DNA from 2 places in the Mesorhizobium sp. WSM4822 genome. Region 2 is predicted to be linked to the other one. Evidence: predicted binding sites of a transcription regulator. Region 2 holds the regulator's gene; the other holds the start of a gene.
What was found. Region 2 encodes LexA, which represses DNA repair genes until DNA is damaged. Its sites were predicted from a motif close to TGTTCNNNNTGTGTTCNG; they were not measured.
Positions count from the first base shown of each region.

Region 1: a site for LexA is predicted at 5,867-5,884, ahead of AC0L3E_RS11080 (PA0069 family radical SAM protein). Genes of this name have one in related genera too.

Region 1 is NZ_JBVVQM010000004.1:73,172-83,933, forward strand. It holds gene AC0L3E_RS11045 (cell wall hydrolase) at 1-610, shown strand, start outside; gene AC0L3E_RS11050 (AtpZ/AtpI family protein) at 865-1,272, shown strand; gene AC0L3E_RS11055 (F0F1 ATP synthase subunit A) at 1,332-2,090, shown strand; gene AC0L3E_RS11060 (F0F1 ATP synthase subunit C) at 2,176-2,400, shown strand; gene AC0L3E_RS11065 (F0F1 ATP synthase subunit B) at 2,464-3,063, shown strand; gene AC0L3E_RS11070 (F0F1 ATP synthase subunit B) at 3,074-3,565, shown strand; gene AC0L3E_RS11075 (ribonuclease HII) at 3,788-4,486, opposite strand; gene AC0L3E_RS11080 (PA0069 family radical SAM protein) at 4,638-5,792, opposite strand; gene AC0L3E_RS11085 (glycosyltransferase) at 5,943-6,467, shown strand; gene AC0L3E_RS11090 (hypothetical protein) at 6,609-7,583, shown strand; gene AC0L3E_RS11095 (GFA family protein) at 7,591-8,034, opposite strand; gene moaB (molybdenum cofactor biosynthesis protein B) at 8,176-8,730, opposite strand; gene AC0L3E_RS11105 (4-(cytidine 5'-diphospho)-2-C-methyl-D-erythritol kinase) at 8,717-9,616, opposite strand; gene AC0L3E_RS11110 (hypothetical protein) at 9,637-9,822, opposite strand; gene AC0L3E_RS11115 (S49 family peptidase) at 9,951-10,762, opposite strand, start outside.
Region 2 is NZ_JBVVQM010000015.1:9,091-19,852, forward strand. It holds gene lpxA (acyl-ACP--UDP-N-acetylglucosamine O-acyltransferase) at 1-333, shown strand, start outside; gene AC0L3E_RS28425 (LpxI family protein) at 305-1,222, shown strand; gene lpxB (lipid-A-disaccharide synthase) at 1,215-2,393, shown strand; gene gltA (citrate synthase) at 2,449-3,777, opposite strand; gene gltX (glutamate--tRNA ligase) at 3,963-5,387, opposite strand; gene AC0L3E_RS28445 (ComEC/Rec2 family competence protein) at 5,490-7,952, shown strand; gene lexA (transcriptional repressor LexA) at 7,946-8,686, opposite strand; gene kynU (kynureninase) at 9,095-10,342, opposite strand; gene kynA (tryptophan 2,3-dioxygenase) at 10,414-10,762, opposite strand, start outside.

The DNA.
Region 1 (10,762 bases), on a different contig from region 2:
CATGCTGGCAGCGCTGGTCAACAACGACCATCCGGACGTGCTGGCCACCGCCTACGCGCAGTCCGAGCCTGACTATGCCAAGGCATCGCCCTTCGAAGCCCTGCTTCAGGACGAGCAGCCCAATGAGGGCCGCTTCATTCCGCCGATGGCCAAGGGCGATCATTCGTGGATCCAGAACCCGCTGCCCGCCAGTGTCTTCTCCCAGAAGGAGCAGGCATGCCTTGCCAACGGCATCTATTTCGAGGCGAGGAGCGAATCCGTGCGCGGCCAGGCCGCCGTCGCCCAGGTCATCCTCAACCGCGTCCGCAACCCGACCTATCCGAATTCGATCTGCGGCGTCGTTTACCAGAACGACAGCTGGTTCAACCGCTGCCAGTTCTCCTTCGCCTGCGACGGCAGGAAGAAGCGCATCGATAGCCCAGCCGCCTACAAGACCGCCCAGGAGATCGCCATGGCCGTCACTGCCGGCAAGATCTTCATCCCGGAGGTCGGATCGTCGACCCACTACTATGCGCAATATGTCCATCCCGGCTGGGCGCGCACGATGCAGAAGATGACCAAGATCGGCTTGCATATCTTCTATCGGACCTATGGCGGCGGCTGGAGCTGACTGCGGAGCAGCCGCTGATCTTTGACGTGGCGCGCAGCCTATCGAAGAGCCATTGCGCGGGGGATTCGCGCCATGCATCCTTGTCATCATGGCGGGCACGATGTCGCACCTTTGTAATCCATTGATTTTATTGCCTAAAATACATGGCAATGAACTTCCGCCCGTGGCTTGACGGGCGCAAACCCTCTAACTATGTTGCCGGCGACTTTAGAAGCGGACGGACGGTGATGGTCTGACCGGGCAGGGGGGTTGCGATGGCCGACAAGAATGGGCCAGACGGAACCGGAGAAACCGGCCGCGGCAATCAGCATGAACCCGATATCCGCGACGACGATCTTGAGCGGCGCCGCCGTGACCTGGAAGCTTCGCTTGCGACAAGGCGGCCGGGCCGGCTCGAGGGGAAAGACGACGCGAAAGCGGGCAGTGTGGCCGGTTACGGTCAGGCGCTCAAACTCTCCAGCGAGTTTATCGCCGGGGTGGTGGTGGGTGCCGGCATCGGCTGGATCATCGACCGTCTGGCGGGGACATCGCCATGGGGTCTGATCGTGTTTCTGCTGCTTGGTTTTGGCGCCGGAGTGCTCAATGTGATGCGTTCCGCCGGCGTTGTGGCAGAATTTGGACAGGGCGATAAATCGCGCCGTGACCAAGACGACAAGAAATGACCGCGCACCATGTGCGGTAATGGTAACGAGGCCGTACGCGGCATTGACGGGGTTTGAACGTGGCAGCTGACAAGGTCGATCCGATCCACCAGTTCCATATCAACAAGCTGATTCCGATCGACGTCGGCGGCTATGACCTGTCTTTCACCAATTCGTCGCTGTTCATGGTCGCGACCGTGCTTGTCGCGGCTGGATTTCTGTTTCTCACGACGTCGAGCCGCAGCCTGGTTCCCGGGCGGCTTCAGTCGGTCTCCGAGATGGCCTACGAGTTCGTCGGCAACATGTTGCGCGATGCCGCCGGCACGCAAGGCATGAAGTTCTTCCCTCTCGTGTTCTCGCTGTTCATGTTCGTGCTCGTCGCCAATCTGCTTGGCCTGTTCCCGTATTTCTTCACCGTCACCAGCCACATCATCGTCACCTTCGGCCTTGCCGTGCTGGTGATCGCAACCGTGGTCGTCTACGGCTTCATGAAGCATGGTTTTGGCTTCCTGAAACTGTTCGTGCCGCATGGCGTGCCGGTCTTCCTGCTGCCACTGGTGGTGCTGATCGAGGTGATCTCCTTCGTGTCGCGCCCGGTCAGCCTCTCGGTTCGTCTGTTCGCCAACATGCTCGCCGGCCACATCACGCTGAAAGTGTTTTCCGGCTTCGTGGTCAGCCTGAGCGCGCTCGGCGCGGTCGGCGTCGCCGGCTCGATCCTGCCTCTGGCGATGGCGGTGGCGCTGACGGCACTGGAACTGCTGGTCGCCTTCCTGCAGGCCTACGTCTTTGCCGTGTTGACCTGCATGTATCTCAACGACGCCCTGCACCCCGGGCACTAGGTCCAAAAGTTTCCGGCCCAAGAATTTCCAACATTGGCGCCGGATGGAATCGCAACGGAATTTTAGATCCAAAGGAGTTGAACAAATGGACGCAGAAGCAGCAAAGTACATCGGCGCCGGCATCGCTTGCCTGGGCATGGGTGGTGCGGGCATTGGCCTCGGCAACATCTTCGGCAGCTACCTCGCGGGCGCACTGCGCAACCCGTCGGCTGCCGATGGCCAGTTCGGCCGCCTGATCTTCGGTTTCGCCGTGACCGAAGCTCTGGGCATCTTCTCGCTTCTCATCGCGCTTCTGGCCCTGTTCGGCTGAGCACTCGGGAAGATTGGACAGGCCGGCCGCGCGAGCGGCGGGCCTGAATTTCGGGGATAGTCCATGTTCGTGACATCTGCCTTTGCGCAAGAGTCCGCGCCATCAGCCGATACCAGCCACGCTGCTACGGAAGGCGACACGCATTCCAGCACCGGTGTGCCTGCTGAAGCGCATGGCACGTTTCCGCCATTCGATCCGGCGACGTTCCCGTCGCAGCTTCTGTGGCTGGCGATCACCTTCGGGCTGTTCTATCTCTTCCTGAAGCGGGTTGTGATGCCGCGCGTCGGCGGCATCATCGATGTCCGCAACGATCGCATCACGCAGGATCTCGATCAGGCGGCCAAGTTGAAGGGCGAGGCCGACGCTGCCGTTGCTGCCTACGAGCAGGAACTGGCGGAAGCCAAGACCAAGGCCAACGCGATCGGCCAGCAGGCCAACGACGCGGCTAAGGCCGAGGCCGACACCGCTCGCAAGAAGGTCGAGGCCGCGCTCGACGCCAAGCTGGGCGAAGCCGAGGCCCGCATCTCTTCCATCAAGGCCAATGCCATGAAGGAAGTCGGCAGCATCGCCGAGGACACCGCTTCGGCGATTGTCGAAGCCCTGGTTGGCGGCAAGGCCAGCAAGGCAGAGATCGCGGCCGCGGTCAAATCCGTGGCCCGGTGAGGAGCGCATCATGGACGCCACATCTCTCGCGACGCTCTGGGCCACGGTTGCCCTGGTCATCTTCCTGGGCATTGCCGTCTACATCAAGGTGCCTCGCCTGATCGCCAAGGCGCTCGACGCCCGCGCCGAAAGGATCAGCAACGAACTCGACGAAGCGCGCCGGCTGCGCGAGGAAGCCCAGCAACTGCTTGGCCAGTATCAGCGCAAGCGCAAGGAAGCCGAGCAGGAGGCCGCCGACATCGTCGCCGCCGCCAAGCGCGAAGCCGACTTGCTTGCCGCCGAAGCGCACAAGAAGACCGAGGACTATGTTGTCAGGCGCACCGCGCTTGCCGAGCAGAAGATCGGCCAGGCCGAGCGTGACGCCATCAGCGAAGTCCGCGCCAGCGCCGTCGACATCGCCGTAGAGGCAGCGCGCGCGCTGCTTGCCGGCAAGATCGACGCCAAGGCCGGTGCCGATCTGTTCAAGGCATCGCTTGCGGACGTGAAGTCGAAGCTGAATTAGAGGGTCCCTCTAGCCAATCATCGAAAGCCGCCCGGGCAACCTGGCGGCTTTTTTGTTGTGGGCGGGGATAATCTCCCCCCTCGAGGGGGAGATGTCGCCAAAGGCGACAGAGGGGGTCGGCTCGACCGGGCGCGACGTCATTTTGCGGCAAAGATAAGGTCGGCGCTTCACGCGCGGCGACCCCCTCTGGCCTGCCGGCCATCTCCCCCTCGAGGGGGGAGATCAGCTATCCATTCCGACGAAGCTCTCTTCCTCAACCACTTCAGCGCCACCCAGTCTGAACGGCGAAAACGATACGCGATGCAGCCGCGCCACCGGGCCATGCGCCTCGATTGCCGTGCGATGGCGAAGCGTGGCGTAGCCCATATGGACTTCGAAGCCGTAGCGGTCGTGATGGTTGCCGCAGCCGCACATCATGCGATCGCGCATCACCTTGGCGACGATCGAGGCGGCGGCGATCGACTGCGAACGCTGGTCGCCCTTGATCAGCGCGCGCCCTTCACAAGGCAGGCCAGGCGGCACGTCGCGTCCATCGGCAAGGGCGAGCTTCGGTCTGACCGACAGCCCTACCAGGGCGCGGCGCATGGCTTCCAGGCTTGCCTTGAGGATGTTGCTGCCGTCGATACCCTCGGCACTGATGGAGGCCATTGAGACCGCCTGCGCAGAGCCGAGAATTCGCAGGAACAAGGCTTCACGCTGCAGATGGCTGAGGCGTTTGGAATCGTCGAGGCCGTCGGGAATGTTGGCGGGATCGAGCACCACGGCCGCGGCGACTACCGGCCCGGCCAGGGGGCCACGGCCGGCCTCGTCCATCCCGGCAACCGGCCACAGCCCCTCCGCCATCGCCTTCGTCTCGAAGGAGAAGTCGGGCTTCTCGATGATCTCAAAGAGAGGCGGAGAATCAGAACGCGCGCGAGCCATGTTGCGGCGAGGTTCGCATCGGCTCCGATTCTCCGCAAGTCCCTCCGGGTCGGGTGGGGCGCCGGACCGGGAGGGCACCGTCTGCAGGCCGGGGCAGGCCGGACGGGATTCTGGTGCCGCGACGGATCAAACCACCGCGATGAATTGTCTCTCAAAGCAGCGTCAGCTGCACCTGGTCTTTCCCGGCGGCAACGAACTGGTCGGTCCGCAGCGTGCGCCGTTCGGCATTGAGGCCGAGCCGCTTGGCTGTGATCTCGAAGCGCCGGCCGATCTGCCAGGCATAGGGACCGGCGCCCTTCATGCGTTTGCCCCATTCCGAATCGTAGTCCTTGCCGTCACGCATCGACCGGACCAGCGACATCACATGGCGGTAGCGGTCGGGATAATGACGCAGCAGCCAATCCTTGAAGATCGGGCTGACCTCCAATGGCAGGCGCAGGATCACGTAGCCGGCTTCGCGCGCGCCGGCCGCACGTGCCGAATCGAGGATGCGTTCCATTTCCGGGTCGGTCAGGCCCGGAATGATCGGCGCCACCATGACCGAGGCCGGAATGCCGGCATCCGAAAGCTGCCGGATCGCTTCCAGCCGCTTGGTCGGTGTCGACGCGCGCGGCTCCATGGTGCGCGCCAGCATACGGTCGAGCGTCGTCACCGACAGCGCCACCTTGGCGAGCCCGCGTTCGGCCATGCGCGACAGGATATCGATGTCGCGCGTCACCAGAGCGGACTTTGTCACGATGCCGACCGGATGGCCGCGCGCTTCCAGCACTTCGAGGATTTCGCGCATGATCCGGTATTGCTTCTCGATCGGCTGGTAGGGGTCGGTGTTGGTGCCGATGGCGATGGTGCGCGGCTGATAGCTGTCTTTCGAAAGCTCCTTGTCGAGCGAGCGCGCCGCATCAGGCTTGGCGAACAACTTCGATTCGAAATCCAGACCCGGCGACAGGCCCATGAAAGCGTGCGTCGGGCGGGCAAAGCAATAGACGCAGCCATGCTCACAGCCGCGATAGGGGTTGATGGAACGATCGAAGGAAATGTCGGGCGATTCGTTGCGGGTGATGATTGTGCGCGGCTTCTCGACCTGCACTTCGGTCTTGAAGGGTGGCAGTTCCTCCAGCGAATTCCAGCCATCGTCGAACACGTGCCGGCTGACCGGCTCGAACCGGCCGGACGGATTGATGCCCGCTGACCTGCCGCGGTTGCGGTCCGGGCGGACACGCAGGCCGCTCTGCTCGACCATCGCGTTGGCCATCTCGGCTCTTCCTGCTCCGAAAGCCGCAATGTCGGCGCGCACGATCTGTTCCATCTTCGCCCGCTCCCAGGGACTGTCCATGTTGTGTCGAATCGCTCTGCTCATGAAATTATTCCTATTTCGTTGAATAGAACAAAGCAAGAACTTTCTATGGTGCGATGCAAAAACTGGCGCTGTCCGGCGCTTTCCGCTATTCGGCTAAGGATGCTCAGTGTTCTCATCGAAACCCGCAATGACGAGGAGGGCCTAGCCCGCACGCTCGCCTCGCTGATTGGCGGCGCGGTCGAAGGCGTGGTGCGTGAAGTCATCGTTTGCGACACAGGCTCTACCGATCAGACGCATCATGTGGCCGAGCATGCCGGCTGTCAGTACGTGACGGGCGGTGTCGCTGCCGGCATCCGCCAGGCCAAGGGGGATTGGTTGCTGCTCCTGGAGCCGGGCGCGCGGCTGGTGGAGGGCTGGATCGATGAAGTTGTCGCCCACACGGCCAGGCAGACCATGGCGGCACGGTTTTCGCGCACGCGAGCCAGTCGCACGCCATTCCTGGCCCGGGTCTTTTCGGGAAACCGCGCCTTGGCCGACGGCTTGCTGATCAGCAAGCGTCAGGCGGCTGCCGCGGCAAAGAGCGCCGGCAGTGCCGAGGCCATCGCCCGTGGCCTCGCGACGAAGCGGCTCGACGCGGAGATCTGGATGGCGCCGGCCAAGCAGGAGCGCCGCTCGTCGACGTGATTTTTGCAGTTGCTCAGGTCATTGTGCATTGCACAAAATCTGACGCGGGGTTAGCTTCCGTTCGAGCGGGAATTGGGTTTGGACATGCCGAGAGGCGAGCACCGATGCGGCATCGGTGGTGCTCTCATAGCCGAGGACCCAATGAAGCTTTCAACCCCCGACACATCCGGCGCGGCCAGTCTCGAGGCCATTGCGCGCAACGGCAGCCTGCTGCGGCGCATCGCCGTACGTATTCCAACCTATCTGACGGACCTGCGGGAGAACCCTGCCTGGCTGCCGATGTTCGTGTTGGCGCGCACAATGCCCGGACGCCGCATGCATTGGCTGGGCGCAAAACGCGCCCGCCCGGTCGCCAATGCCGGGGATACGATGTTTGCCGGTGTCGAACGGGGAGCGGTCGTCGATGCGTTGCGCTCCGACGGGCTGTTCTCAGGCCTGGTCCTGCCGCCCGATATCCATGAAGAGGTCGCCGACTTCGCCGGGCGCACGCCTTGCTTCGGCAATTTCGACCGCCGTCTCGAATTCATGCCGGGGGAACATGCCGAGGCCGAGAAACGCCTTGGCCGCTCGCTGCTCAGCGGGCATTTTTTCGAGCGCATCCTCGACTGCCCGGCGGCGCTTGCCATCCAGCGCGATCCGCTGCTTCTGGATATTGCCGCGCACTATCTCGGCGGCCAGGCGAAACTGATCACGACACGCGTCTGGTGGAGCTTTCCCACGGGTGCCGCTTCCGATGCCGACAAGAACCTCGCCTCGCTCGGCAAGTATCATTTCGACCTCGATGATTGGCGCATGCTGAAATTCTTCTTCTACCTCAAGCCGGTCGACGCCGACACCGGTCCGCATGTCTATGTCAGGGGCAGCCACAAGCGCCGCAGCCTCAAGCACCAGCTTACCCTTCTGGTCGGTCATCCCGCGCAACAGGTTCTGGATGTCTATGGCCAGCAGAGCCCGGTGACGCTGACCGGCGAGGCCGGTCACGGCTTCGTCGAGGACCCCTTTGGCTTTCATATGGGCACCGTGCCGGCACGCACGCCGCGACTGATGATGGAAGTCGGCTTCGGCGTATCGCCGCCGTCGCGCCGACGGTTTCATGGCGAGCCGGTTATCCGCTGAGAGCTGCCTATCCGAAGCTCATCTCGACAGGTGTCCAGTGTGTGCGGCGTCTGGCTTGGCGCTGCGCCCTGTTTTCCGTATCGAAGTCAACGCGGACCGGCTCCTGGTTGAACCGCTCGCGGTCGTCCAGGGCGTTGATGATGACGATCGCCCTTGCATCGTCATCTCTGGCGATTGCATCGTCATCTCTGGCGATTGCGGCGACGTAGACACCGCACCGCCGGCAGATCAGATAGTCGGCCGTCCTCAGCCCGAACTGATATCTCCGCAATTGCGTCTCGTCCTTGACCGAGATGACCAGTCTGCCATTCGGATCGGCAACGGCGCGCGAACCATGTCTGACACAGAACGAGCATTGGCAAGCGCGAACTTCGGTTTGCGGTGGCTCGAGCTCGGTTGAAAATTCAAGGCGTATATTGCCGCAATGGCACCCACCGGTGTGCACGGTCATCGTAGCTGCCTTGTCGTGAACGGCGATGATCGCCTTCAGACAAGGTACTTTTCCGAGGTCCGGTTTGGAATGGGGTTTCAAAGGCGCCGGTGCTGTTTTGCCTGGCGAACGCGGCGTGGAACCGGCGCTTTGCCTCGGCTTTTACGGAGCCGATTTGCCGCGCCGCAAATGCTCGTCCAGGCGCGGCATGATCTCGACGAAGTTGCATGGCATGTGCCGGTAGTCGAGCTGCGCTTTCAGGATGCCGTCCCACGCGTCCTTGCAGGCGCCTGGCGAACCCGGCAGCACGAAGACGAAGGTGGCGTTGACGAGGCCGCCGGTCGCCCGGCTCTGGATCGTCGAGGTGCCGATCTTGTCGTAGGAAATCCGGTGGAACACTTCCGAAAAGCCATCCATGCGCTTTTCGAAGATCGGCTCCAGCGCGTCCGGCGTCACGTCACGGCCTGTGAAGCCGGTGCCGCCGGTGGTGATGACGACATCGATATTCTTGTCCTGTGACCACGCCAGAACCGTGTCGCGGATTTTCTCGCGGTCGTCGGTGACGATATCGCGGGCCGCCAGCAGATGGCCGGCCTCGGCGATGCGGTCGGCCAACGTCTGGCCGGATTTGTCGTCGGCGAGGCTGCGCGTGTCCGAAACGGTCAGCACCGCGATGCGCACGGGAATGAAGGAGCGGCTCTCGTCAATTCTGGCCATCTGCGCCCTCCGATGCGATGGTGCGCGTCGCCGCGACGAACCAGTCGGGCTGGCGGCCGCGGATCTCGGCAGCGGCACGCTTGGCGACATTGCCGGTCTCGAACAGGCCGAAGCAGGTGGCGCCGGACCCGGACATCCGTGAAAAACCCGATCCGGCCTTGTTCAGCCAGGAAAGCGCCCTGCCGATGGCGGGCTGCATCGCCAGCGCCGCGGGCTCGAGATCGTTGCGAGTAATCTCCAGCCAGTTGCGCAGGCTGTGAAAATCGATGCCGCGCGGCAGCGGCGGCAAGGCCTCATTGTCGCGCCGGGAAAGCGCTGCAAAGACATCCGCCGTCGACACCGGGGTGCCTGGATTGACCAGCACCAGGCCAAGCGCCGAAAAATCCGGCACCATCGACAGTTCATCCCCGATGCCGCGCGCTACCAGCGGCTTTGCCGCCAGGCACATCGGCACATCGGCGCCAAGCGAAAGGCCGATCCGCGCCAGCTCTGCGCCGTCGATGTCCAGCGCCCATGTCTCCACCAGCCCGCGCAGCACGGTCGCCGCGTCGCTCGAACCGCCGCCGACGCCGGAGGCAACCGGCAGGTTCTTCTCCAGCCGGATAGCGACCGGCGGTGTTCTCTCGTGCCCGGCTGTCTGCCGCAGGGCATCGCGCGCCTTGAGCACCAGATTGCTGGCGTCGAGAGGAACGGCCGGAGCGTAACGGCCGGACACGGTAAATTCATCGCTGTCGGCGGGCGCGATTTCGACCCTGTCGCCAAAACGCGTGAACACCGCTAGGCTTTCGATCAGATGATAGCCGTCAGGGCGCCTGCCGGTGACATGCAGCGCAAGATTGATTTTGGCGTGTGCATGCCAGCTACGCGACCCGATGTCGGTGTCCACAATCGTCTGCGGGATGATGCTCAGTCCTTGGCCAGCCGGTATTCGCCGGTCTTCGGATCCTTGATCAAAGTGCCGATAGCGCCGTTGGCCGTCTGCTTTTCTGTGCGCCGCACCTTGGCGGTCACGCGCTCGGCTTCCCTAATGAAGGTGCGGTAGCCGAAATAAGCGGCAACGCCAACGACGGCGAAGAAAATGATCTGCGGCATGCCAAAACTCCTCCCACGCTGGGCCGGCGAAGGCGGCCGGTCGGGTCGGTTGATGCATGCCGACCCGCTTTTGGGAACACGACATGCATGAAACTCAAGCTCTCATGCTAGACGGTTTTGCCGGGTTTTCAAAGCCCGAAGCGAGACCACAATGCGCGCTCTTCCGCCGCATCGATCACGCCGCTGGCGGCAGCCGCGGCAATATCGGGCGCTGAAAAGCCCTTGCTTGAGCCGAACAGACCGAAGCGGCTAAGGAAACCGCGCGGCGTCGTGATCAGCCTGAGCTGCGTTTTCGCCCCGAAACGGGTCTTGAGCACCGTTCGCATGTCGCCGAGCGCATCGACCAGACCGAGTTCGAGGCCCTTGATGCCTGTCCAGAACAGGCCGGTGAACAGGTCCGGGTCGTCCTTCAGTTTCGTGCCGCGCCGCTCCTTGACGAGGTCGATGAAGGTTGCGTGCACCTCGAGCTGCAGCGCCTTCAGCCGCTCGACATCTTCCTTCTTCTCGGGCTTGAACGGATCGAGCACCGCCTTGTTCTGGCCGGCAGTGTGGACACGTCGTTCGATTCCGATCTTCTTCATCAGTTCCGGGAAGCCAAACGAAGCTGAGACGACGCCGATCGACCCGACGATGGAGGACGGATCGGCGAAGATCTCGTCACCGGCGACCGCGATCATGTAGCCGCCCGACGCCGCGACATCCTCGACGAAGACCAGTACCTTTTTGTTCTTTTCCGTGGCCAGGTCACGGATGCGCTTGAAGATCAGCCGAGACTGCACCGGCGAGCCGCCCGGCGAATTGATCGAGATGGCGACCGCCGGCGCGTCGTAGGAGAACGCCTTCTCGATGAGGCCGGCGGTGGAAGCCAGCGACAGGCTCGGCCGAAACTGGCCACCGCCTGCCATGATGGTGCCGTGCAGCCGGATGACCGGAATGGTGA
Region 2 (10,762 bases):
GCCTTTCTCGGCGGCTGCTCCGCGATCGTCGGCGATGTCATCCCCTTTGCCATAGCGGTCGGCAACCGCGCCAGCCTACGCGGCCTCAACATCATCGGCCTCAAGCGATCCGGCCTGCCAAGGTCCGAAATCCTTGTGCTGCGCAAGGCTTACAGGATGATCTTCGATCGTTCCCGCACCGTTGGCGAGAACATCGAATTCGCCAAGGCGGAGTTCGCGTCGTCGCCGACCGCCATGAAGATCATCGATTTCATCACCAGTCGCGGCAAGCGGCATTATGCTGTGCCGTCGCTCAAGGGCGGCGATGGCGACGATGTCGATGACGAAGACTGAGACAGCGGCTGCGCGTCTTGATCTTCCGCCGGGCTCCAGGGTCGGCATCATTGCCGGCGGCGGCAGTCTGCCGGTCGAAGTCGCGGCCGGTTCGGCTGAACAAGGTTATCCGCCCTTCGTCATCCTGATGGAAGGCGAGGTCGACCGCATCGCGGAACTCTCCCGATACGATCACGAAAACCTCGCTCTGGAAGGTATAGGCTCGCTCGTCCCTTTGCTGCGGCGGCACCGGATCACCCATCTGGTGCTTGCAGGCGAGATCAAGCGCCGGCCGCGATTGCTTGCGCTGCGCCCCAGTCTCAGCCTGATCGCGGTGATTCCTTTGGTCGTCATGGCGCTCGCGCGTGGCGATGATGGTCTTCTAAAGGTCTTGGCACGGGGCCTCGAAGCGCGTGGAGTAAAGGTCGTTGGCGCCCACGAAGTAGTGCCGAATCTTGTCGCCGCCGAAGGCGTGCTGACCAAGGCCGAGCCGCGAAAATTGGACTGGCGCGATATTGAGGCAGGCCTTGCGGCAGCAAAGGCCATCGGGGCGCTGGATGTCGGCCAGGCGGCGATCGCGGTTGGCGGCCGGGCAATCGCGCTGGAAGGCATCGAAGGAACAGCCGGCCTGCTTGATCGTGCGAAGCTGCTGCGCGGCCACGGCCGTATTGCGGGCAAGACCCGCGGCGTCCTCGTCAAGTGCGCCAAGCCCGGTCAGGAACTGCGCGCCGATCTTCCATCCATCGGTCCGCAGACGATCGAGGCAGCGCACGCGGCCGGACTCGCCGGCATTGCCGTCGAGGCGGGACGCTCGCTGATCCTCGAAGGTCCTGAAACCATCGCGCGCGCCAATGCACTCGGCCTGTTCGTCCTTGGCCTGCGTGCCGCCACGGAGCCGCGCAATGGCTGACAGGGCATTGAAGATCGCAATCGTTGCCGGAGAGGAGTCCGGCGACCTGCTCGGTGCCGACATAGTGCGCTCGCTCAGCCAGGCTGTGGGGCGCGAGGTGCAACTCGTCGGCCTCGGCGGCCGTCATTTGCAGGCGCTGGGACTGGTCTCGCCATTCGATGCCGGCGAGATCGCCCTCATGGGGTTCAGCGCCGTTCTGCGCGACCTGCCGCGCCTGATGCGGCGGATCAGCCAACTGGCCAAGACCGTTGCCGACGAAAAGCCGGACTGCATGGTCACCATCGACAGTCCGGACTTTTCGTTGCGCGTCGCCAAAAAGGTGCGTGCGGCCAACCCGTCGATTCCGATCATCCACTATGTCTGCCCGAGCGTGTGGGCGTGGCGGCCGGGCAGGGCGGTGGCGATGAAGCCCTATGTCGACCACATCCTCTGCATCCTGCCGTTCGAGGTCAAGGAGCTCGAGCGGCTCGGCGGGCCACCGGGCACCTATGTCGGGCATCGCCTGACCCACGATGCGGGTTTGCTGGCCGCAGCCAAGGCGCAGGAACTACCGCGCGACCTTTCTCCTGATCGCGTCAAGACCCTGCTCGTCCTGCCCGGTTCGCGGCGTGGCGAGGTACGGCGGCTGCTCGACCCGTTCGGCGAGACGGTGTCGATTCTGCGTGCGCGTGGCCACCGCCTGCGGCTGCTGCTGCCGACCGTTCCGAATGTCGCCGAGCTCGTCAAATCCTCCGTCAACCGCTGGGATGAAAAGCCTGAGATCATCGTCGATTCCCAGCGCAAATGGCAGGCTTTCGGCAAAGCCGATGCGGCGCTGATCGCGTCCGGGACGGTATCGCTGGAACTGGCGCTGGCCGGCGTGCCGATGATTTCCTGCTACAGGCTCGACCCGGTCGCGCGGGTCTTGGCGCCGTACCTCGTTTCCGTCTGGTCGGCGCTGCTGCCCAATCTGATATCGGATCGAGCGCTTATTCCGGAATTCTACGACGGCTACATCAAGCCGAACAATCTGGCCCGGCAATTGGAAGCCCTGTTCGCCGACAGCGGCATGCGCGCCTGGCAGAAGAATGGATTTGCAGAGATCACGCGGCGCATGGCGACGGATAGACCGTCCGGCGAGATCGCCGCGCAGGTGGTGATACGGTATATCAAGAGAGGGAATAGTCAGTAGGGAGTAGGGAAATTGACCATACCCTACTGCCTACTGCCCGATCCCTACTCCCAATTCACCGCTTGGCGATCGGCACGTAGTCGCGCTCCGGCGCGCCGGTGTAGAGCTGGCGCGGGCGGCCGATCTTCTGGCGCGGATCCTCGATCATCTCCTTCCACTGCGCGATCCAGCCGACGGTGCGGGCGACCGCGAACAGCACGGTGAACATGGTTGTGGGGAAGCCCAGCGCCTTCAGCGTGATGCCGGAATAGAAGTCGACATTCGGGTAGAGCTTCTTTTCGATGAAATAGGGGTCGGTCAGCGCGATCTTTTCCAGCTCCATGGCGATGTCGAGCAGCGGATCGTCCTTTATGCCGAGTTCGCCCAGAACCTCATGCGCCGTCTTCTGCATGATCTTGGCGCGCGGATCATAGTTCTTGTAGACGCGGTGGCCAAAGCCCATTAGCCGGAACGGGTCGTTCTTGTCCTTGGCACGGGCGATGAACTCGGGGATGTGATCGACATGGCCGATCTCGCCAAGCATGTTGAGCGCCGCTTCATTGGCGCCGCCATGCGCTGGGCCCCACAGGCAAGCGATGCCGGCGGCGATGCACGCGAACGGGTTGGCGCCCGAAGAGCCGGCGAGACGCACGGTCGAGGTCGAGGCGTTCTGCTCGTGGTCGGCGTGCAGAATGAAGATGCGCTCCATGGCGCGCGCCAGCACCGGGTTGATCTTGTATTCCTCGCACGGCACGGCAAAGCACATGTGCAGGAAGTTGGCGGCAAAGTTCAGTTCGTTCTTCGGGTAAATGAACGGCTGGCCGATGTGGTATTTGTAGGCCATCGCCGCGATCGTTGGCATCTTGGCGATCAGCCGCATGGAGGCAACCATGCGCTGGTAGGGGTCGGAGATGTCGGTGGAGTCGTGGTAGAAGGCCGACAGCGCGCCGACCACGCCGCACATCACCGCCATCGGGTGCGCGTCGCGGCGGAAGCCGGTGAAAAAGCGCGACATCTGCTCATGCACCATGGTGTGGCGCGTCACGCGATAGTCGAAGTCGTCCTTCTGCGCTTTGGTCGGCAATTCGCCGTAGAGCAGGAGATAGCAGACCTCGAGGAAGTCGCCATGTTCGGCCAACTGGTCGATCGGATAGCCGCGATGGAGGAGGATGCCGGCGTCGCCGTCGATGAAGGTGATTTCGGACTCGCAGCTTGCCGTCGAGGTGAAGCCCGGATCGTAAGTGAAGGCGCCGGTGGTTGAGTAGAGCGAGGCGATGTCGATGACATCAGGCCCGACCGAACCACTTCGCACCTTGAATTCATGGGTCTTGCCGGCGAATGCAAGCGTTGCCGTGGCCTCCTGGGTCTTGCCGCCCAAATCCATTTTTTTCGCAGCTTCGGTCATTGCAAACTCCTTCTTGTTTCCTCATGCCGGCAAAGGCAAAATTCTGCAGAGCGACACGTCGAAAATCACCGCAATGCGCGTATTCGCCACCGCATTTCAGGAGGTGCGTGCCAGATTGGGCCAAGGCCTAATGTTGCACTGCGAAACCCGCCTTTCAATGCCAATCTTCTTGGGCCAGTTTGCTCCTAATCGATTTGATCTGAGATGCGCGCCAGGCTTTCCTCGCGGCCGAGCACGGCGAGCACGTCGAACACGCCCGGCGAGGTGCTTTTGCCGGTCAACGCAGCGCGCAAAGGCTGGGCCACCGCGCCGAGCTTGTGACTGCCGGCCGCTGCCACCTCGCGTATCGCCGCCTCCGCCGAGGCGGCTGTCCAGTCACTCGCAAGCCCGTTCAAAGCTTCGTGAGCACTGCGCAGGATCTTGCGGGCATCGTCGGTAAGCAGAAGGGCCGCCTTGTCGTCGATCGGCAGGGGGCGCGTGGCGAACAGGAAGGCCGCGCCATCGACGAGCTCGACCAGCGTCTTGGCGCGGTCCTTCAAGCCGGGAAGCGCTGCCAGCAACTGCGCCTTGGTGCTGTCGTTCAGGCGCGCGGCGATCGCCGGGCCACCTTCGAGATAGGGCAGGGTAGCGATGAAGATGTCGAACAGTTGGGCATCGCTCATGCGGCGCATATGCGCGCCGTTGATCGCCTCCAGCTTGGCGAAGTCGAAGCGCGCCGCGCCCTTGTTGACATCGCCGATATCGAACCAGGAAATCATATTCTTGATCGACATGATCTCGTCGTCGCCATGGCTCCAGCCAAGGCGCGCCAGGTAATTGAGCAGCGCCTCCGGCAGGTAGCCCATGGCGCGATAGGCCTCGACGCCAAGCGCGCCGTGCCGCTTCGACAGCTTGGCGCCATCGGCGCCGTGGATCAGCGGGATATGCGACATGGACGGCACGTTCCAGCCCATGGCGTTGTAGATCACGGTCTGGCGAGCGGCGTTGGTCAGATGATCGTCGCCGCGAATGATATGGGTGACTCCCATATCATGATCATCGACGACGACGGCATGCATGTAAGTGGGATTGCCGTCAGAACGCAGGATGATGAAGTCATCGAGATCCTTATTGGGAAAGCGCACCTCGCCCTGGACACGGTCATGGACGATGGTCTCGCCTTCGGTCGGCGCCTTGATACGAATGGCGCCCTTGACGCCTGCGGGCGCCTCAGAGGGGTCGCGGTCGCGCCAGCGGCCGTCATAGCGGGGCGGCAGCCCCTTGGCTCTGGCAGCCTCGCGCATGGCCTCCAGTTCGGCCGGCGTGGCATAGCAATAATACGCCTTGCCCATGCGCACCAGCTCCTCAGCCACCTCGCGGTGGCGCGGCGCACGCTCGAACTGCGACACCGGCTCGCCGTCCCAGCTCAGGCCAAGCCAGGAAAGCCCGTCGAGGATGGCAGCCGTCGCGGCTTCATTGGAGCGTTCGCGGTCGGTGTCCTCAATGCGCAGCAGCATCGTGCCGCCAGTGTGCTTCGCATACAGCCAGTTGAACAGCGCCGTGCGCGCGCCGCCTATGTGCAGATAGCCGGTGGGCGAAGGGGCAAAACGGGTGACGACCTTGTCGGACATGGAACTCTCGGAAACCATCTGAAGCGGGGTGCGGTTGCGCGGGCTTTCGCGCGCCCGGCGTTCATGTAGCATAGGGTGTCGAGGGCGCAAGGGGCAGACCCGATGGCTGGACGAGGCTGGGGCTCGGATCAGGGCGAGGACGCTGCCATCGGCGTCAGCGAACGGTCCCTGTTTGCGCCTCGGCCAGCCCCATTACCGCCGCCATCGCCCCTTGTGCCGGATCCCGGCAAGGCGCCCTTGCAAGCGGATGTCGCCGCCTCTGTTCCTGTTGCCGAAACCGGCAGGATCGTTCGCGTGCGCCGGCAAATCAGCCTGACATCACTGCCTCGCCTGCGCCACAGCGTGAACACGGCGGCGAGCCTGGAACTCGACCGGGGCGTGGCCTTCCTGCTGGTGCCGGTCTGCCTGGCGATCGGAGCGATCGGCTATTTTTCGCTGACGGCTGAACCCGACTTTGCGAGACCTGTCGCGGTTGTCATCTTGACGGGGATCTGTGCGCTGGTCTCGCGCTCATGGCCAAAGACCCATCTGTGTTTCATGGCGGCGCTTTTGTGCGCCCTAGGACTGCTTGCTGCCAAGGTCGAGACGTGGCGTGCGGGCACACAAATGTTGGGCTCGGAAATCTCGACGCAGGTGACCGGCCGCGTCGTCTCGCTCGACCGGATGGAAACTGGCCGCATCCGGCTGACCATCGACGTGACATCGACCGCAAGACCGAAACTGCGCTATGCGCCGGAACGGGTGCGGCTTTCGGCACGCAAGATCCCGGCTGACGTGACCGCAGGCTCCCTCATCACTGGATATGCCAAGCTTTTGCCGCCGACCGGGCCGGTGCGGCCGGACAGCTATGATTTCTCCTTCGACAGCTATTTTGCCGGCATCGGCGGCAGCGGGTTCTTTCTCGGCAACCCCAAGCTTGTCGTCAGCGATGATGGCGACATGCCGCTGCCGGCCCGAATTTCCTCTAGCGTGGAAAATGCCCGCGAGGCCATCGCCGACCATATCAGGGCGAGCGTCGGCGGCGCCGAAGGCGAGATCGCCGCGGCGCTGATCGTCGGCGTGCGCGCCGGCATTCCCGATGACATCAATGAGGCGATGCGACGTACCGGCATCTACCACATCATCTCGATTTCGGGACTGCACATGGCGCTGGTCGCAGGCACCATCATGGGCTTGCTGCGCGGCGCCTTCGCCTTGTTTCCCGACTTTTCCGCGCGTCGCCCGGTCAAGAAGTATGCCGCCTTCGCCGCACTGTTCTCGATCGCGGCCTATCTCATCATCTCTGGAGTCGTCGTTGCCGCCGAGCGCAGCTTCATCATGCTGGCGGTGATGCTGATTGCCGTGCTGTTCGATCGAGCAGCACTCACCATGCGCAATCTGGCGATCTCGGCGATCGCCGTCATCGTGGTGTCGCCGCATGAGGTGGTCGGCCCGAGTTTTCAGATGTCGTTCGCCGCGACCGCGGCTCTGGTCGGCGCCTATGCCGGCTGGGCCGATCACCGCGCGGGAAAAGCAAGACCGCCGCCCCCAAAGCGATCCATGCCCGGTTTCCTGACGCGAAAGTTCGTGCTCGCGGCAACCGGCCTTGCCATGACCTCCATCATCGCCGGCAGCGCCACGACGCTGTTTGCCATCTGGCATTTTCAGCGTGTGTCGCCGCTCAGCCTGTTCGCCAATCTGGCGGTTATGCCGATCGTCACCGTGGTCATGTTCCTGGCTGTCGCAAGCGCGCTGCTGATGCCTTTCGGATTGGATTGGCCGGCCCTCTACCTGATGGGCAAGGGTCTGACGGTGATGATCGCCATATCGGGTTGGATCTCCGAACGTTCGCCTGTCGATGGGGTTGGGCTGATTTCGCAGCAATCTGTCCTGCTGGTGACAATTGCCCTGGTCATCGCGACGATGGCGACAACTTGGCTGCGGCTCGCTGCTCTGCCATTCGCGCTGGCAGGCTTGCTGACCGTCTCGGATACGCGCACGCCGGATGTGCTGATCTCGGAAGACGCCCGGCTGGTGGCGTTGCCGATCGGTGGCGGCGAGCTTGCCGTCAGCCGGGAACGGCCGAACGAATTCACCGTCGACAACTGGAAACGCGCCCTGACATCAGAAACCATCGTCGTGCCAGAGGTGTTCGACAAGAGCGATGGGCAATTCGACGTCGCGGACGCCGTTGAGCTACCGCCGGGATCGCCGTTCTATTGCTCCTCAGGCGTTTGCGTGGCCAGGCATATGTCCGGTGCGATCATTGCCTATGTCGAGGACCGCAAGGACACCTGGAAAGCCTGCGGCTTCGCCGAGCTGATCGTCATCAATGACGCCACCGCCTATGACGCCTGTCACAATCCGCTGGTTCTCGTCATCACCAAGCGGCAACTGGCTCGCAAAGGCAGTGCCGCGGTCTTCTTCGATCGCCAATCGGCGACCACGCCGGCGACAATCAGCTTCGCGGTGAACAGCCCATATCGGCCCTGGCACACGCAACGCAAATACTCTCGTGAGGCGAGGGGGCTGGCACCCTTCAAGAAACCCGAGAAGCCAGCGGCCAACCCGCAGCCGCCTCAGTAGCGGCGGATGAGGCCGACGAGCTTGCCTTGCACCTTGACCCTGTCTGGGCCGAAAATACGGGTTTCATAGGCCGGATTGGCGGCTTCGAGAGCGATCGAAGCGCCCTTGCGGCGGAACCGCTTCAGCGTCGCTTCCTCTTCATCGACCAGCGCCACGATGATCTCGCCGGGGTTCGCCGTGTCGGCATTGCGGATGATGACGGTGTCGCCGTCGAAGATACCGGCCTCGATCATCGAGTCGCCCTTAACCTCCAGCGCATAGTGGGCGCCGCCCATGATCATGTCCGGCGGCACCGAGATCGAATGCGTCTGATGCTGGATGGCATCGATCGGCACACCGGCGGCGATACGGCCCATCACCGGTATCGACACGGCGGAGACCGCATCGTCATCATTGCCGGGCGAGGGCATCCGCGAAGGCGCCGGCTTGATCTGCCGGCCAAGAGCACCACCCTGACCGAGACTGCCCTGGATGACGCTTGGCGAAAACTTCTTTGCCGCGTTGAGGCCGGGCGCGATCGAGTCCGGCAATCGCAGCACTTCCAGCGCGCGTGCCCGGTTGGGCAACCGGCGAATAAAGCCGCGCTCCTCAAGTGCGGTGATCAGCCGATGAATCCCGGATTTGGAGGCAAGGTCGAGCGCCTCCTTCATCTCGTCGAAGGATGGCGGAATGCCGCTCTCCTTCAGGCGTTCATGGATGAACATCAGCAGTTCATGTTGCTTGCGTGTCAGCATGGCGGCCCCCAGATTACCTGAAACCAGAATCGAAAAACAAACCCAGAACAAACACTATCTGTTCCAGTTGTGTTCTGCAACCGTTTAAAGTTTAATGAATTTGTTAAGGCTGCTGAAATTATTTGGGCTTGCCAGCGGGTCGCAATCGACAGGCGCCAACCACGGCGATGCGCCTGCTCACATTGAAACCATTATGGTTAATGACCTGTGGCTCATCCTCAACCCGAGGCTTGGCATCATCTGCCGGCCGACCTCCACAAGGACGATATCAATCTTTGGGACGTTCGTTTGCCGTGAACGAAACGGAGCCAAAACGCCAACGTCTGTTGGCATTTGTGGCTGGAATTCAGCCTTCCGTCATCCGCCGGGCAGTGAGGGCGGCGACGGCAAATCGCGGAGATCGTTGCGTCAGGTAACGGCTTCCTTGACGGCGAAACGCTGGTCCTTCCATGCGCCCGTGCGCAGAATGTCTTCTAGCACTTGAACCGCCAGCCACACATCCTTGTAGCCGATATAGAGGGGCGTGAAGCCGAAACGGATGGTCGATGGCGCGCGAAAATCACCGATGACGCCGCGCTCGATCAGCGCCCGCATGATTTGATAGCCGTGATCGTGAAGGAACGACACCTGGCTGCCGCGCCTGGTCGCGTCGCGGGTGGTCTCCAGCGTGAGGCCATAGGCGCCGCACTTTGCTTCGACGAGCTGGATGAACAGTTCCGTCAGCGCGACGCTCTTTTTTCGCAATGCCGCCATGTCGACGTCGTTCCAGATGGCAAGCGCGCCTTTGAGCGCCCGCATCGACAGGACCGGCTGGGTGCCGCACAGAAAGCGGCGGATACCGGTGCCGGCAACATATCCCCGTTCGAAGGCAAAGGGCCGCGCATGGCCCCACCAGCCGCTGAGCGGCTGGCTGATATCGCCGTGATGGCGCTGCGCGGCATAGATGAAGGCCGGTGCGCCCGGACCGCCGTTGAGGTACTTGTAAGTGCAGCCGATGGCGAAATCGGCATTTGCGTGATCGAGCTCGACGGGCAGGGGGCCGGCGGTGTGGCATAGATCCCAGACGATCAGCGCTCCGGCCGCATGAGCCTTGCGCGTCAGCGCCGCCATGTCGCGCAGTTCACCCGATTTGTAGTTGACGTGGTTGACCAGCACCACCGCGACGTTTTCGTCGATCAGCTCTTCGATGGTGGGCGCGTCGACGCCCGCGAGGCGCAGCAGGACGCCGTCCCGTGTCGAGGCCACCCCTTCGGCGATGTACAGGTCGGTGGGGAAACTGTCACCCTCGGCGACAATGACCGACCGGCCCGGCCGCATCTTCAGCGCCGCATGCAGCACCTTGTAGATGTTGGTCGAGGTCGTGTCGCAGACGACGGTCTGGCCGGCCGCGGCTCCAATCAGGCGCCCGAGTTGATCGCCGAGTTCGATCGGCATCTCGAACCATCCGGCCGTATTCCAGGCTCGGATGAGGTCCTGGGCCCATTCCTGGGTTGCCGCCTGCTGCAGCTCGCCGAAAACGGCATGAGACGCTGCCCCCAGTGAATTGCCGTCGAGATAGATCACCCCCTCCGGCAGAATGAAACGGTCGCGCATGGCCCGCAGCGGATCCGTGGCATCCATCGCTTCGACTGCGGCGAGATCAGGAATTCCACTCATGGTCAGTCAGTCCCCGGTTGTTCGCGAAGGGTGTTCCGCCGCCGCGCGTCGCTGTTTTCATTTCGACGATGTCAGAGCCGGGTGCGGACCGTCCACAGCTCCGGGAACAGCACCACCTCGAGCATCTTCTTCAGATACGAAGCACCCGACGTGCCGCCGGTGCCGCGTTTCAGGCCGATGATGCGCTCCACCGTGGTGACGTGGTTGAAGCGCCAGCGGCGGAAATAATCCTCGAAGTCGACCAGCTTCTCTGCCAGTTCGTAGAACATCCAGTAGCGCTGCGGATCGCGATAGATCGTCTGCCAGGCGACCAGCACCTCTTCGTTCTCGGTTCGCGTCTCACGCCAGTCCGTGCGCCTGGCATCGGCACCGATGTCGAATCCGTTGCGCGCAAGCAGCAGCAGCGCTTCGTCGTAGAGC